3 regions of the Variovorax sp. J31P207 genome follow, and region 2 is predicted to be linked to each of the others. Evidence: predicted binding sites of a transcription regulator. Region 2 holds the regulator's gene; each other region holds the start of a gene.

Region 1 (4,939 bases), on a different contig from region 2:
CGTACGCCGTGACGACATCGCCTCGGCGCAGGCCGGCGCGCGCGGCGGGACCGGCGGCGTCGATCCGCACCACCAGCGCTCCGACCGGTTTCCCCGCGAGGCCGAAGGAACGCGCGAGCGCGGGCGTGACCTCCTGGAATTCGGCGCCCAGCTCCGCCCGCCGGACTTCGCCGTTGGCTCGCAGTTGCTTGGCGACCTCGACCGCCAGGTTGATCGGCACGGCGAAGGACAGGCCCATGTAGCCGCCGCTGCCGCTGTAGATCAACGAGTTGATGGCGACCACTTCGCCCCGGCTGTTGAAGAGCGGACTGCCCGAACTGCCGGGATTGATGGCCACGTCCGTCTGGATGAAGGGGATCTCCCCGGCACCGCCGATGAGGCGGTTCACGGCGCTCACCACGCCGGCCGTGACGCTGCCCTGGAACCCGAAGGGTGCGCCGATCGCCGCGACCCAGTCGCCGGGCGCGAGTCGCGAGGAGTCCCCGAGGGCTGCCGGCGTGAGCCCGGTCGCGTCGATGACCAGCAAGCCGACGTCCGAACGCGGGTCGGTGCCGAGCACCCGGGCCTGGAAGCGCCGTCCGTCGTCGAGCCGCACCTGGGCTTCGTCGACGCCGGCGATCACGTGGGCGCTGGTCAGGATCACGCCGTCGCTGCTGAGGATGACGCCGGACGCGAGATCGCGAATCTGGCTGATGCGCGCGCTCGTGGGAAGCGGCCAGGCGAGCCGGTCGGCGAAGTCGTTCTCCGGAGCGAACTCGAGCTCGCCGTCTCCGGGGCTTTCATCGCGCCCGATCCGGAGCGTGCTGATCTCGACGACGCTGGCGCTGCGGCTCGCCACGAGGGAGGAGAACGAAGGGGTCGAGCGCCAACGCAGCGCGACCGGTCCGGTCGTCATGGCCGGATCGGAACTGCAGGCACCCAGCAGGCAGGCGAGACCCACCGCGGCCGCGCCCCATCCGATGGGAGCGGGCTTCACGCTTCAGACCGCCTGAGGCGACAGGGTCGTGGGACGCACCACCGCCTTCGAGTCCTTCGCCGCCCGGACTGCCGTACCGAAGGCCTGCAGCCGGGCGGCGTAGCTGCCGTCCTCGACCTCGCGCTGGGTGAAGCTGGCGCTCAGCAGCGGCGCCTTGCCGACCAGCTGGGCGATCTCGGCGGCGGCGTTGGGCGCGCCCTGGCCTCCCATGACCGATATCACGGCCACATCGGGCATGTGATCCCGCCGCCTGGCCACGAAGCTGCGCATCGGGCCGGCCAGTTGCAGCGCCCAGATGGGCGACACCAGCACCACCGCGTCGAAGTCGCGTGGCAGCGGGCCGCTGTAGCCGATGTCCGGCCGGAGCTTGAACAGCGATTCGACCAGGCAGCGCAGGCTGCCGAGCACGCCCCGGCGAGGCCGCGCGTCCACGATCTCCGCCATGGGCCAGCCTTGCTGGCTGCACAGGAGCTCGGCCACCCGGCGCGATGTGCCGGTGTAGGAATAGAAAACCACGAGGATCTTGCTCATCGACCTCTCCGCTTCGTACATCGAGCCCCCAATGTAGAAACAGCGAGTGGCCGTGAACTTGCGCTGAATCAAGGCCGATGGAAGACGGACGCAAGTAAAGGGCGTTTCGCGCCGTCGGCGCCTGGTTTGACGCCGCGCAAGGGTGCCCGGCCTGGCGCGCGATAACTTGGGTCATTCGTTCACCGCCGTCCACGGAGCTCCTCATGCAGACACCCAAGACCATCCTTCTTCATCTCGACAGTTCCCCGCGCGCCGCGGAGCGCGTCAAGCTCGCGCGTCAGGTCGCCGAGGCCTTCGAGGCCGAAGTGACCGCCCAGCCGTGCACCCTGTCGGCACTGCTGCGCTATCCCTATGCACTGGAAGCTGCGGCCGAAGCGGTGGCGATCATGCAGTCGCTCGATCGGGATTCGCGCGACAAGGCGCACGCGACCTTCATGAGCGCCGCGGCAGGGTCGCCGCGCCTGCACTGGACCGAGCCGATGGCCGACGCGCCGTGGGCCTTCGCCCGTCGGGCCCTGTATGCCGACCTGCTCATCCTCGGGCAGCCCGACCCGGATGATCCCAATGCGGGAGAGCTGCCGTCGGATTTCGTCTCCAGCGTGCTGGTCGAGAGCGGCCGGCCTGCGCTGCTGGTGCCGTATGCGGGGCCGGTCGGCACGATCGGCCGGCGGGTGCTGATCGGCTGGAAGGAGACGGCCGAGGCCGCGCGCGCAGTGTCCGCCGCCTTGCCCTGGCTCGCTCGTGCGCAGGCCGTGCAGGCGATCAGCTACGGCGAGGATGCCGATGCCTCCTTGGGCAGCCTGCGTGCCTATCTCAAGGCGCAGGGGGTGGAAACAGAGGTGCACTCAGGCGGCCCGGAGGAGGGCGAGGCCGGGGAGAGGCTTCTCTCGGCAGCCGCCGACATGAGCGCGGACCTGCTCGTGATGGGCTGCTACGGCCACAGCCGGGCGCGTGAGTGGGTGCTCGGCGGCGCCACCCGGTCGCTGCTGCGATCCATGACCCTGCCCGTGCTGATGTCGCATTGAAGCGAGCGCGACCATGACGCTCCCTGTCCATCCGCGGTCGCAGCCCGAGGACTTCGCCCTGCTCGACGCCTGGTGGCGCGCCGCGAACTACATCTCGGCCGGGCAGATCTACCTGACCGGCAACCCGTTGCTGAGCGAGCCGTTGTCGCTGGCGCACATCAAGCCGCGCCTGCTCGGCCACTGGGGCACGACGCCAGGGCTGAACTTCATCTACGCCCACATGAACCGCGCAATCAAGGCGAGGGATCTCGACGCGATCTTCATTGCCGGCCCCGGGCACGGCGGACCCGGCGTGGTGGCCAACAGCTGGCTCGAAGGGACCTACAGCGAGGTGTATCCGGCCATCGGGCGCGACGCCGACGGCCTGCGGCGGCTGTTCACGCAGTTCTCGTTTCCTGGCGGCATCTCGAGCCATGCGGGTCCGGAAACCCCGGGCTCCCTCCACGAGGGCGGCGAACTGGGGTACTCGCTGCTGCACGCCTACGGCGCCGTCCTCGACAACCCCGACCTGCTGGCCTGCTGCGTGGTCGGCGACGGCGAGGCCGAGACCGGCCCGCTGGCGGCGAGCTGGCATTCCAACAAGTTCCTGAATCCGGCGAGCGACGGCGCGGTGCTGCCCATCCTGCACCTCAACGGCTACAAGATCGCCGGCCCGACGGTGCTCGCAAGAATCGGCGATGAGGAACTGACCCTGCTGTTGCGCGGCTACGGCTACGAGCCGCGGATCGTCGCGGGTCAGGAGCCCGAACTGATGCATCGGTTGATGGCCGGCGCGCTCGACGCGTCGCTCGACGCGATCCGTGCGATCCAGGACGAAGCCCGCTGTGATGGCTTCGGCCGCCGTCATCGCTGGCCGATGATCGTGCTGCGATCGCCCAAGGGCTGGACCGGTCCGCGCGAGGTCGATGGCGTGCCGGTCGAAGGAACGCAGCGCGCGCACCAGGTGCCCTTGAGCGGCTTTGCGGACCACCCTGCGCACGTGGGGCTGCTGGAAGACTGGCTGCGCAGCTACCGTCCCGAGGAGCTGTTCGACGCGGACGGCCGGCTGCACCCCGAAATCGCCGAACTCGCACCCGTCGGCCCGCGCCGGATGAGTGCCAATCCGCATGCCAACGGCGGCTTGTTGCTCAAGGACCTGCGCATGCCCGACTTCCGGCGCTACGCCGTGGCGGTGCCCGCCCCCGGCGCGGCCACCGCAGAGGCCACGCGGGTCGCCGGTGCGATGCTGCGCGACCTCATGGCGCTCAATGCGCAGGACCGCAACTTCCGCGTCATGGGTCCCGACGAGACCTCGTCCAACCGGCTGGACGCTCTCTTCGAGGTCACCGGCCGCACCTCGACCGCGGAGATCCTGCCCGGGGACGATCATGTGTCGCCCGACGGCCGCGTCATGGAGGTGCTGAGCGAGCACCTGTGCCAGGGGTGGCTCGAGGGCTACCTGCTCAGCGGGCGCCACGGGCTGTTCTCGTGCTACGAGGCCTTCATCCACATCGTCGACTCGATGTTCAACCAGCACGCGAAGTGGCTCAAGGTGTCGGGCCAGATTCCGTGGCGGCGACCCATCGCGTCGCTCAACTACCTGCTGACCAGCCATGTCTGGCGCCAGGACCACAACGGCTTCAGCCACCAGGACCCGGGTTTCATCGACCATGTGGTGAACAAGAAGGCCGGGGTGGTGCGCGTATATCTGCCGCCCGATGCCAATTCGCTGTTGTCAGTGCTCGACCACTGCCTGCGCAGCCGCCACTACGTCAACGTGATCGTGGCCGGCAAGCAGCCTCAATCGCAGTGGCTGGACATGGAAGCGGCCGTGCGGCATTGCAGCGTCGGCCTCGGCATCTGGCCCTGGGCCAGCAACGACCAGGGCGCGGAGCCCGATGTCGTCATGGCGTGCGCGGGCGACGTCCCGACGCTCGAGACGCTGGCCGCGGTCGACCTGCTGCGCCGGGAGCTGCCGGAGCTGAAGGTCCGGGTCGTCAACGTGGTCGACCTGATGACGCTGCAGTCGCCCTCGGCCCACCCGCACGGGCTTCCCGATGCGGAGTTCGATTCGATCTTCACGACCGACAAGCCGGTGATCTTCGCCTACCACGGCTACCCATGGCTCATTCACCGGCTGACCTACAAGCGCACGAACCACGGCAGCTTCCATGTCCACGGCTACCAGGAAGAGGGCACGACCACGACGCCCTTCGACATGACCGTGCTGAACCGGCTGGACCGCTTCCACCTCGCGGCCGATGCCATCGACCGCGTGGCGCGGGTCCGCGACAGGGCGGGCCACCTGCAGCAGGCGCTGCGCGATCGCCTGCAGGCGCACCGGGCGTGGATCACGACGCATGGCGAAGACATGCCGGAGATCCGCGACTGGCGCTGGACCTCTTGAGCGCGGTCGCGCGTCAGCGCA
Region 2 (4,939 bases):
GCGAGCATCGCGCCCGCCAGCCGCGTGCCCCACTGCTGCGACAGCATGCCGGCGCCCGACCGCAGGCGCTGCCACAGCCAGGGCGCCAGCAGCAGCGACACCGCGCTGCCGGCCGCGAACAGCGCCATGACGGCCGCGCCTTCGAGCACGCCGTTGCCCAGGGCCGCCAGCATCAGCGCCGAATACAGCAGGCCGCAGGGCAGCGCGACCCAGAGCGCGCCGGCCGCCAGCACGCCGAAGGGGCTGCGGGTCATGGGCTGCAGCCGCGCCGACGCCCAGCGCCCGAAGCGGTGCGCCCAGGCGGGCTGCCGGCCCGAGGCGGCGAGCAGCAGGCCCCAGGCGAACACGAACACATGCAGCAGCAGCCACGCCGGGCGCAGCGCGCTCACCTGCTGGCCCGCCTGCGCCAGGCCCTGGGCAGCGGCGGCCGCCACCGCCCCGGCGGCCGCATAGCCGGCCACCCGGCCCACGTGGAACAAGGCGCCCGCCGGCAGCGAGCGGCCCGGAGACTGCAGCGCGGCGACGCCGCCCGCCGGTGCCCGCACGATGCGGATCACGCCCGCGCAGGCCGCGCCGCACATCGCGACGCAGTGCGGCCCGCCGGCCAGCCCCATCACGAATGCGGTGGCGAGCAGGGCGGACTGCATGGATCAGGCCGGCGCCGTGGGGCTCATCACACGATGCGCGAGAAGCGCGTGCGGTTGCGGTCGGCCTGCAGGTAGCGGTCGAACACCATGGCGATCGCGCGCACGAAGAACCAGCCCAGCGGCGTGACCTCGAGGTGGCGATCGCTGACCACCACCAGGCCCTGCGCCTCGAGCGGCGCCAGCGCTTCGAGCTCGGCCGCGAAGCAGCGCTGGAAATCGACCAGGTGGGCCGAGCCGATGGTCTCGAAGTCGACCCGGCCCTGGCACATGATCGCCATGATCACGGTGCGCCGCAGCACGTCGTCGCGGGTCAGCGCCAGGCCGCGCACCACCGGCAGCCGGCCCTGGTCGAGCAGGTCGTAGTACTCCTCGAGCGTCTTGGCGTTCTGGCTGTAGGTGGCGCCGACCCGGCCGATCGCCGACACGCCCAGCGCCACCAGGTCGCAGTCCGGCTGGGTGCTGTAGCCCTGAAAGTTGCGGTGCAGCCGGCCCTGCCGCTTGGCCACCGCCAGCGCGTCGCCGGGCAGCGCGAAATGGTCCATGCCGATGTAGACGTAGCCGGCCTCGGTGAACGCGGCGATCGAGCGCGACAGCATCTCGACCTTGGCCGCCGCATCGGGCAGCGCCTGGGTCGCGATGCGGCGCTGGGCCTTGAAGCGCTCGGGCAGGTGGGCATAGGCATAGAGCGCGATCCGGTCGGGCCGCAGCGCGCAGACCTGGGCCAGCGTGCGGTCGAAGGAGGCCGCGCTCTGGCGCGGCAGCCCGTAGATCAGGTCGACGTTGACCGAATCGAAGCCCAGCCCGCGAGCCGTCGCCATCAGGTCGAACACCTGCCCGGCCGGCTGGATCCGGTGCACCGCCTTCTGCACGTCGGGGTCGAAATCCTGGACGCCGAAGCTCAGCCGGTTGAAGCCCAGCGCGGCCAGGGTCACCAGGCGTTCCCGGTCGACGGTGCGCGGGTCGATCTCGATCGAATGCTCGCCATCCGGCGACAAGGAGAAGGCATCGCGCAGCATGCCCATCAGCGTCCGCAGGCCGGCATCGTCGAGAAAGGTCGGCGTGCCGCCGCCGAGGTGCAGCTGGCGGACCACGGCGCCGCGGCCGAGCCGCTCGACCTGCAGCGCGATCTCGCGCGCCAGGTAGTCCAGGTACTCGCGCCCCTTGCTCTTGTGGCGGGTCACGATCTTGTTGCAGGCGCAGTAGTAGCAGAGCGATTCGCAGAACGGGATATGCACGTAGAGCGACAGCGCCCGCGCGCTGGCGCCGGTGCTGCCGCGCTGTTCGAGCGTCTGGGCATAGTCCTCGGCCGTGAAGGCGTCGACGAAGCGGTCCGCGGTCGGGTAGGAGGTGTAGCGCGGCCCGGCGCAGTCGAACCGCCGCAGCACGGACGGCGCGGGCACCAGGGGGGGCGGCGTGAGGGCTGGAGCGGAGACGGGAGGCATCGCGGACGCAGGCATGGGCTTCGGTGTGTCACTATGCCGCCGTCGCGATCCGCAAACCTTGACCTGCATCAAGCATCCGGCCCACCCCCCCACGGACAATCCCCGCATGACCTCGACTGCATCAATGAAGCCCGAAAATATCAAGGTCGCCTGTTCCAACTGCAACCTGCGCGAGCTGTGCATGCCGGTCGGACTGGCGCCCGGGGAACTGCAGCGCCTCGACGACCTGGTCGCCACGCGGCGCAAGGTCAAGCGGCGCGAGACGCTGTTTCGGAACGGCGAGCCCTTCACCTCGCTCTACGCGATCCGCACCGGGGTCTTCAAGACCCGGGTCACCAGCGAGGACGGGCGCGACCAGGTCACCGGCTTCCAGATGGCCGGCGAGATCATCGGCCTCGACGGCATCGTCAACGACCAGCACACCTGCGACGCCGTCGCCCTCGAAGACTCCGAGGTCTGCGTGATGCCCTTCGAACGCATCGAGGAACTGTCGCGCGAGGTGACGGCGCTGCAGCGCCACGTGCACCAGATCATGAGCCGCGAGATCGTCCGCGAGCATGGCGTGATGCTGCTGCTCGGCAGCATGCGGGCCGAGGAGCGGCTGGCGGCCTTCCTGCTGAACCTGGTGCAGCGGCTGCATGCGCGCGGCTTCTCGCGCTCCGAGCTGGTGCTGCGCATGACGCGCGAAGAGATCGGCAGCTACCTCGGCCTCAAGCTCGAGACCGTGAGCCGGACGCTGTCGAAGTTCGCGGCCGACGGCATGGTCGAGGTCGAGCAGCGCAACGTGCGCATCCTCGATCCCGAGGCGCTGCGCCGCATCGTCAATCCGCCGGGCTGTTGAGCTCGGCCGCCGGCCGGGCCAGCAGCAGCGTCAAGGCGCCCGCCGCCGTGGCCAGCAGCCAGAAGGCAAAGAACCCGACCGTGTAGACCGCCTGGCGAGAGGCGCCCAACGCCTCGCCGCGCCAGTTGAGGTCGCCCGGATCGACCAGCGCGAACACCAGCACCTCGAGCGCGCAGGCCAGCAGGAATGCCGGCCAGAGTATCCACATCCAGCGTTGCGCCTGCATGGCTCAGCGCCTCGGCGACGGCACGTCGGCGCTCGGGGTGGCCGCGTGGTTGCGCCCGGCCACCGCCGGCATGAGCTTCTTGTCGGCCAGCGTGCGGTTGATCTCCACGCCCTTGCGGTAGTAGTCCTCGTCGACCACCGGGTCGGGCGTGCGCAGGGCCAGCCACAAGGTGGCGAAACTCGCGATCACCACCAGGCCCGGCCCGCCGATCACCATCCACACCAGCCCGAAGCGCCACCAGGGTGGACAGGGACGCGTCGCTTCGTCATGGCTGCTCTTGTCGGTCATCTTCTGCCTCCTTGGGGCCTGGATTTCATCGCGGGACCAGGAACACGGCCTTCTCGGACACGCTGCCCTGGCCGCTTTCCGCTCGAACGTCGAAATACACCTTGTGGGAACCGGCCGTCGCCGCGCCGTAGGGCAGCTGCAGCCGCACCGCGACCCAGCGCGACTGCGCCGGCGCGACCTCGACCACCGGCTCCGAGGACACGTGCAGCCCCTCGAGGCCGCTGGCTTCGATCCGGTAGCGCTGCACCTGCTCGGTGGCGTTCATGATCTGCAGGCGGTAGACGTTCTCGAGCTGGCCGCCCTCGACGATGCGGGCCAGCGAGGCGCGGTCGCGCACCACGTCGACCTTCAGCGGCGTGCGCGTCACCAGGCTCGCCAGCAGGCCGATGCACAGCGCGCCGAGCACCGCGCTGTAGACCAGCACCCGCGGCCGCAGCACGCGGCGCAGCACCTGGCGCGGCGTCCAGCGCCCGGCCATGCTGTTCTGCGTGGCGTAGCGGATCAGGCCGCGCGGGGTCGACATCTTGTCCATCACGATGTTGCAGGCATCCACGCAGAGGCCGCAGCCGATGCATTCGTACTGCAGGCCCTGGCGGATGTCGATGCCGGTCGGGCAGACCTGGACGCACAGCTTGCAGTCGATGCAATGGCCGAACTCCGATGCGGCAGCGGTCGCCCGACCCTTGGCCGGCACGCCGCGCGGTTCGCCGCGTGCCGTGTCATAGCTCACGATCAGCGTGTCGCGGTCGAACATCGCGCTCTGGAAGCGCGCATAGGGGCACATGTACTTGCACACCTGCTCGCGCATGAAGCCGGCGTTGCCGTAGGTGGCGAAGCCGTAGAACAGCACCCAGAAGACCTCCCAGGAGCCCATCCGGGTCTGCAGGAATTCCATGCCCAGTTCGCGGATCGGCGTGAAGTAGCCGACGAAGGTGAAGCCGGTCCACAGGCCGATCGATATCCAGACCACGTGCTTGAACCACTTCTTGACCAGCTTCTCGGCCGAGAAGGCGCCGTTGTCGAGCCGCATGCGCGCGATGCGGCTGCCCTCGATCTTCTCCTCGACCCACATGAAGATCTCGGTGTAGACCGTCTGCGGGCAGGCGTAGCCGCACCACAGGCGCCCCGCCACGGCGGTGAACAGGAACAACGACAGCGCCGAGACCACCAGCAGCCCGGTCAGGTAGATCAGGTCCTGCGGATAGAGCACCAGCCCGAACAGGAAGAAGCGCCGCGCGCCGAGGTCGAACAGCACCGCCTGCCGCTGGCCCCACTCGAACCAGGGCAGGCCGTAGAAGACCAGCTGCGTCGCGAACACCAGGGCCCAGCGCCAGCGGGCGAAATAGCCGCTGACGCTGCGCGGATAGATCTTCTTGTGGGCCGCGTAGAGCCCGACGTCCTCCTCGGCCGCCGCGATCGGGATCACGGTGCGCGGCTTCGGTGGCGTCGTCTGCTCGGTCATGGAAACGCTCATGGACAAGACTCGGGCGGCGGC
Region 3 (4,939 bases), on a different contig from region 2:
AGAGCCGCGGCCAATCCGGTCGCTGGCAGTCGGAATACCACGACGTCATGATCGACCATGACAAGTGCATCGGCGAGCTGCTCGACTTCCTGGATGAACTCGGCATCGCCGACAACACCTTCGTGAAGTACAGCACCGACAACGGCCCGCACATGAACACCTGGCCGGACGCGGGCACCACGCCCTTCCGGAACGAGAAGAATTCGAGCTGGGAAGGGGCGTACCGCATTCCCCTGATGGTCCGCTTCCCCGGGAAGATCGCCGCGGGTTCGGAGTCGAACGAGATCGTCAGCCATCTCGACTGGTTCCCCACCATCCTGGCGGCGGCCGGCGAGCCCGACATCAAGGAGAAGCTCAAGAAGGGCTACAAGATCGGCAAGACCACCTACAAGGTGCATCTCGACGGCTACAACCTGGTGCCCTATCTCACGGGCAAGGAAGCCAAGAGTCCGCGCCCGGGCTTCATCTACTTCACCGATGACGGCGATGTCGCCGCACTGCGCTACGACCACTGGAAGATGCTGTTCATGGAGCAGCGCGTCACCGGCACGCTCAAGATCTGGCAGGAGCCCTTCGTGGTTCTGCGCACGCCCTACATCTTCAACTTGCGCATGGACCCGTACGAGCGCGCGCAGATCACGTCGAACACCTACTACGACTGGATGTTCCGCCACATCTACCTGCTGGTGCCTGCGCAGGCCATCGTCGGGGAGTTCCTCGCGACCTTCAAGGAATTCCCGCCGCGCCAGAAGGCGGCGAGCTTCAGCCTGGACCAGGTGATCGAGAAGATGACCGAAGCGTCTGGCGGAGGGGGGCACTAGCGGGGCCTTGGTCGAGAATTGCCTCGACCCTGGTCATCTGGAGCCCGCCTCGATGATCCACACCGGCGACGCGGTTTCGATGGCGCGCTCGAGAGCAAACCCCGAGCTCTGCAGCAGTTCGCCGAATTCGGTTTCGGTGCGCTCGCGCGCGGCACCGAACATGGCCATCATGTGCGTGTCGACCAGGTAGCCCGATGGCCGCCCGAGGGCCGGGTCGGGCTCGATGATCTGCTCCACGATCAGCAGGCGGGCGCCGGGTTTCGTCGCGTTGCGGCAGTTGCGCAGGATTCGAATGCAGTCGTCGTCGCTCCAGTTGTGCAAGACCCGGATCAGCAGGTAGATGTCCGCGTCCTCGGGAACGCCATCGAAGAAGCTGCCGCCTCGGACTTCGATCCTTCCGTCCAATCGGGCATCGGGCGGTATGGCCGCCACGACATCGTCCCGGTCGAAGACCATCCCGCGCGGCCCGGGGAACCGTTCGAGTATTTGCCGCAACGCCTCCGCATTGCCGCCGCCGATGTCGACGATCAGCTTCGCACCGGAGAAGTCGTAGCTCACGGCCAGTGTCTGGTGCCTGCGGTCCGGAAAGTTCGCCATGAAGGCATCGAAGATGCGAGCCTCGGCGGGGTGCTCACGAAGATATTGGAAACGGTCCATGCCCCAGGCGGCTTGATTCGGATCGCCACCCGCCAGCGCGGCATCCAGGGCCCCCCATGCCTTCCACGAGCCGGGTGCCGTCCAGAACCGGGCGCCATGGTGCAGGCTGTTCGGCTCGTCCATCCGCAGGAGCAGGGAGCGCGGAGAGTGCGCGACGCTCCCGTCCTCCCCGACGCGAAAGACGCCGAATGCCGCAAGGGCCCGCAGGACCCGGATCAGTGGCGTCGGAAGAACCGAACAGGCCGTTGCCAGATCGCTCACGTTGCGGCTGCCGTCCCTCGGAATCTTGTCCGCGAGCGCGAGGTCGGCGACCAGCCGGAGCATCCGGGAGACCTGGAAACCTCGAATGAGCAGATCGAGTGCCTCTCGATCGCTGTCGGTTCCGTCATGGGACATGGCAGGTCTCCGCAGCAGGTTGGCCACTCTGCGTGAGTCGTCGGGCGACGATCTGCTGCAAGCGCCAGAGATTGGCGTCCCTGATGTCAAGGCGTTCCAGTTGGTCGATGGTCTGCAAGAGGTAGTCGGCGCCCGATCCCCAGTGTCCCGCCGCCTTGCACAGGATGTCCGCGACTTGTTCCTGCGTCAGGCCGCCCACGAAATTCGGCCCCTTGCGATTGGCGGCGAAAACGATGGCGCGCACCTCGGTGCCGCTCGCCTTGGCGGTCACCCATCGCGGCGGGGTGTTCGGCGGCTTGACGGTCATTTCCCTTCGCCAAAGCTTGCGCAGGCTGGACTGGACCGAGGCCGCATCGATGCGAAGCAGGGCGCCACGGCAACTTCCCCCAGGCGTGAGCGACATCATCAAGCCCGGCTGGTCGGGGGTGCCTCGAAACCGAGTGAGCCGGATGCAGAACGATCGATGCCAGCCGGGCAGAACCGCGGCCACCTGCTCGGCGACATCGAAGGCCGGATTCCAGAGCAGGGACCCGTACCCGAAGACCCAGACATCCTCGCCACGGCACGGGCCGCTTGCAAGAAATTGCTCCAGCGAGGCCTCGTAGTCGGCATCGCTGTGGACCACCATGCCCGGGGGCGGGCCGCTGTCCGCGACTTCACGGGCGATTCGAGAGACCAACTCCGGGGTCAGGCGGAGAGGCCTGCGCCGCCCGCCATCGGCCCCACGAAGGGAAGTCATTGGATGCTCCTGTTGGGGCAGTTGCCGCGAGCCGGTGCCGCGCGCGGAGGGGCCGGAAGGCTTCGCCGCGCCTGAGCCCTGTGGATGCGATTGGGCTCCTTATCGGCTGTTGGCGCAATCCTCGCCGCACCGTGGCGTCGGAACCTTGATCGACGTCAAGCCGCCGGCGCTGCGCGCGTCTATGCTGGCGGCAGCGCTGGCGCCGTTGGGTGTCCAGCGCGGGCTTCACGAAGGAGTGTGCGCCATGGAACACCCGCTCGGCAGTGAATCTCCTGCGCCGTCAATGGTGGCGCCCACCGTGCGCCGGGTCGGCGCGCTGCGGCCCTTGACCTGGCTGCGCTGGGGGGCACGCGATCTGGCGTTCCTGCCAGGCTTGAGCCTCGGCATCGGCGTGCTGGTCGCAGTCGCGGGCCTGGCCCTGACGGCCGCGACCTGGGAGGCCACCTACCTGGCGCCGACGTTGCTCGGCGGCTTCTTGCTGGTGGCCCCCTTGGTTGCCATCCCCCTGTACGCACTGTCGCGCCAGCGGGAGCAGTCCGCCGCGCCCGACTCCGCATCGGCTCTTGGCGCCTGGCTCGGCAACGCCGGCTCGATCGCGCTGTTCGGGTTGCTGCTCACGCTGGCCTACTTCGTCTGGGAGCGCCTGGCAGCGATCGTCTTCGCACTGTTCTTCACCGAGCAGCTGCGGCACGCGCCGCACCTGCCTGCGGCGCTGCTGCTGTCGGGCCAGTCGGTCGATCTCGTGGCGGCCTTCTTCGTGCTCGGCGCCGCGGTGGCCGCGTTGGTGTTCGCGCTCGGCGTCGTCAGCGCGCCGCTGCTGGTGGACCGCCCCGTGGACGTGATCACCGCGGTACTGACCAGCCTGCGCTGCTGCGCCCGCAATCCGCTCGCCATGGTGCTGTGGGCCGCGTTGATCGCCCTGCTGACGGCCCTCGGTTTTGCGACGCTCATGCTCGGGCTCATCGTCATCTTCCCGTGGCTGGCACACGCGAGTTGGCACGCCTACCGCGACATGGTGGACGGCGGCCGGTAGGACCGCACCGGGTCGCCGCGCGCAGCGACCGGACTCACACCGGATCGAGGTCGGAATCGAGAATGCGCGAGATGTCCTCGCGCGTCTCCTCCAGCTGAACCAGCGTCGCCTGGCGCGCCCCCAGCGGGTCCCGGTTGAGCAGGGCCGTGAGGATCGCCTTGTGCCGGGGCAGCGACAGGGCGTGGGTGTCCGGCAGCTGGCTGCTGAGCTTGATCGACTCGCGCAGCGCCAGGGACAGCATGTTGCCGATGTAGGCCAGCAGGTCGTTGTTCGTGGCCTCGGCGATGCGGCGATGGAAGGCGAGGTCGGGCTCGAGGAGTTCCTCCGGCGTCGTCGCGCGCTCCATGCCCTTGTACGCCTCGGCGATGGCCTTGAGCGAATCAGGACTCGCCACCTTGGCAGCCAGCGCAGCCGCCGCCGGCTCGAAAATGCGCCGCACCGTCAACAGCGTCTCGACGAATTCGGGTTGCGGCTTGGTCTGGATCAGCCAGTACAGCACGTCGGGATCGAGCAAGTGCCAATTGCTGCGGGCACAGACGATCGCGCCGGCGCGTTGCTTCGAGATCACCAGGCCCTTGGCGACCAGCACCCGGGTCGCCTCGCGCAGCACCGACCGGCTGACGTCGTAGGCCGCGCACAGGGACGCTTCCAGGGGCAGCCTCTCCCCGGGCTTGTATTCGCCGGAAACGATGCGCAGGCCCAGGTCTCGCACGATCTGCGAGTGCATGCTCTTGCGATCGGGCGGTTGGCGATAGCCCGGGTCTCGGTGCGATGCTTTCATCTGCGAGGTAGTCCCATGGGAGGTTGCGGTCTGCACGGGATTGTCACATCCCGTCCGCGACGGCGAAAGCGATCAGGATGGTTTGACGTTCGAGGTGACGATCAGGTTCCAGGAACCCGGCTTCAGGCGCGCCGTAATCCGGTGGCCGTCGATCTCGACTGCCGTGAGGCTGCTGGGCGAGACGTTGTCGGGTGACTCCTGGGTGTTGGTTGCCTTCATGTCCGCATGATGGAGCTGCAGCGCCTCGACCAGGTGTTGGCGGTCGCCCAGCCCGCGCAGCTCGATGCTGATCTCCTGCTCGTCGCTCAGGTGGCGGTTCAGCGCGAAGATCGCGGTCTGGCCCGTGCTGTCGTCGTGCACCACGCTCGCGCACAGGTACGGCACCTCGGGAAAGGTCTTGGCCTGGTAGGTCGGCGAATGGATCACCGGCCGCAGCACCCGGCCCCGGGCATAGCGGGCCGCCTGGGCGAACGGGTGGAAGATGGTCTGGCGCCAGGCCGGTCCGCCCGGCT

The links. The regulator FNR, encoded in region 2, switches genes on or off when oxygen is low (the NO sensors DNR and NnrR bind a similar motif). The targets are predictions, from matches to a motif close to TTGATNNNNATCAA.
Region 1: the regulator FNR is predicted to act here: its motif matches at 1,566-1,579, upstream of QTI68_RS00665 (universal stress protein).
Region 3: the regulator FNR is predicted to act here: its motif matches at 2,759-2,772, upstream of QTI68_RS00965 (DUF2189 domain-containing protein).

The regions. Positions count from the first base shown of each region.
Region 1 covers NZ_JASZYN010000001.1:136,736-141,674, reverse strand. Annotated here, with positions in the region: gene QTI68_RS00675 (trypsin-like peptidase domain-containing protein) at 1-976, opposite strand, end outside; gene QTI68_RS00670 (flavodoxin family protein) at 980-1,507, opposite strand; gene QTI68_RS00665 (universal stress protein) at 1,711-2,532, shown strand; gene QTI68_RS00660 (phosphoketolase family protein) at 2,546-4,918, shown strand.
Region 2 covers NZ_JASZYN010000021.1:27,990-32,928, reverse strand. Annotated here, with positions in the region: gene QTI68_RS37485 (sulfite exporter TauE/SafE family protein) at 1-647, opposite strand, end outside; gene hemN (oxygen-independent coproporphyrinogen III oxidase) at 674-2,089, opposite strand; gene fnr (fumarate/nitrate reduction transcriptional regulator Fnr) at 2,214-2,930, shown strand; gene QTI68_RS37470 (hypothetical protein) at 2,911-3,156, opposite strand; gene QTI68_RS37465 (FixH family protein) at 3,160-3,444, opposite strand; gene ccoG (cytochrome c oxidase accessory protein CcoG) at 3,470-4,918, opposite strand.
Region 3 covers NZ_JASZYN010000001.1:203,480-208,418, reverse strand. Annotated here, with positions in the region: gene QTI68_RS00980 (arylsulfatase) at 1-821, shown strand, start outside; gene QTI68_RS00975 (methyltransferase) at 855-1,874, opposite strand; gene QTI68_RS00970 (gamma-glutamylcyclotransferase) at 1,864-2,613, opposite strand; gene QTI68_RS00965 (DUF2189 domain-containing protein) at 2,858-3,646, shown strand; gene QTI68_RS00960 (FadR/GntR family transcriptional regulator) at 3,681-4,427, opposite strand; gene arfA (arabinosylfuranosidase ArfA) at 4,500-4,939, opposite strand, start outside.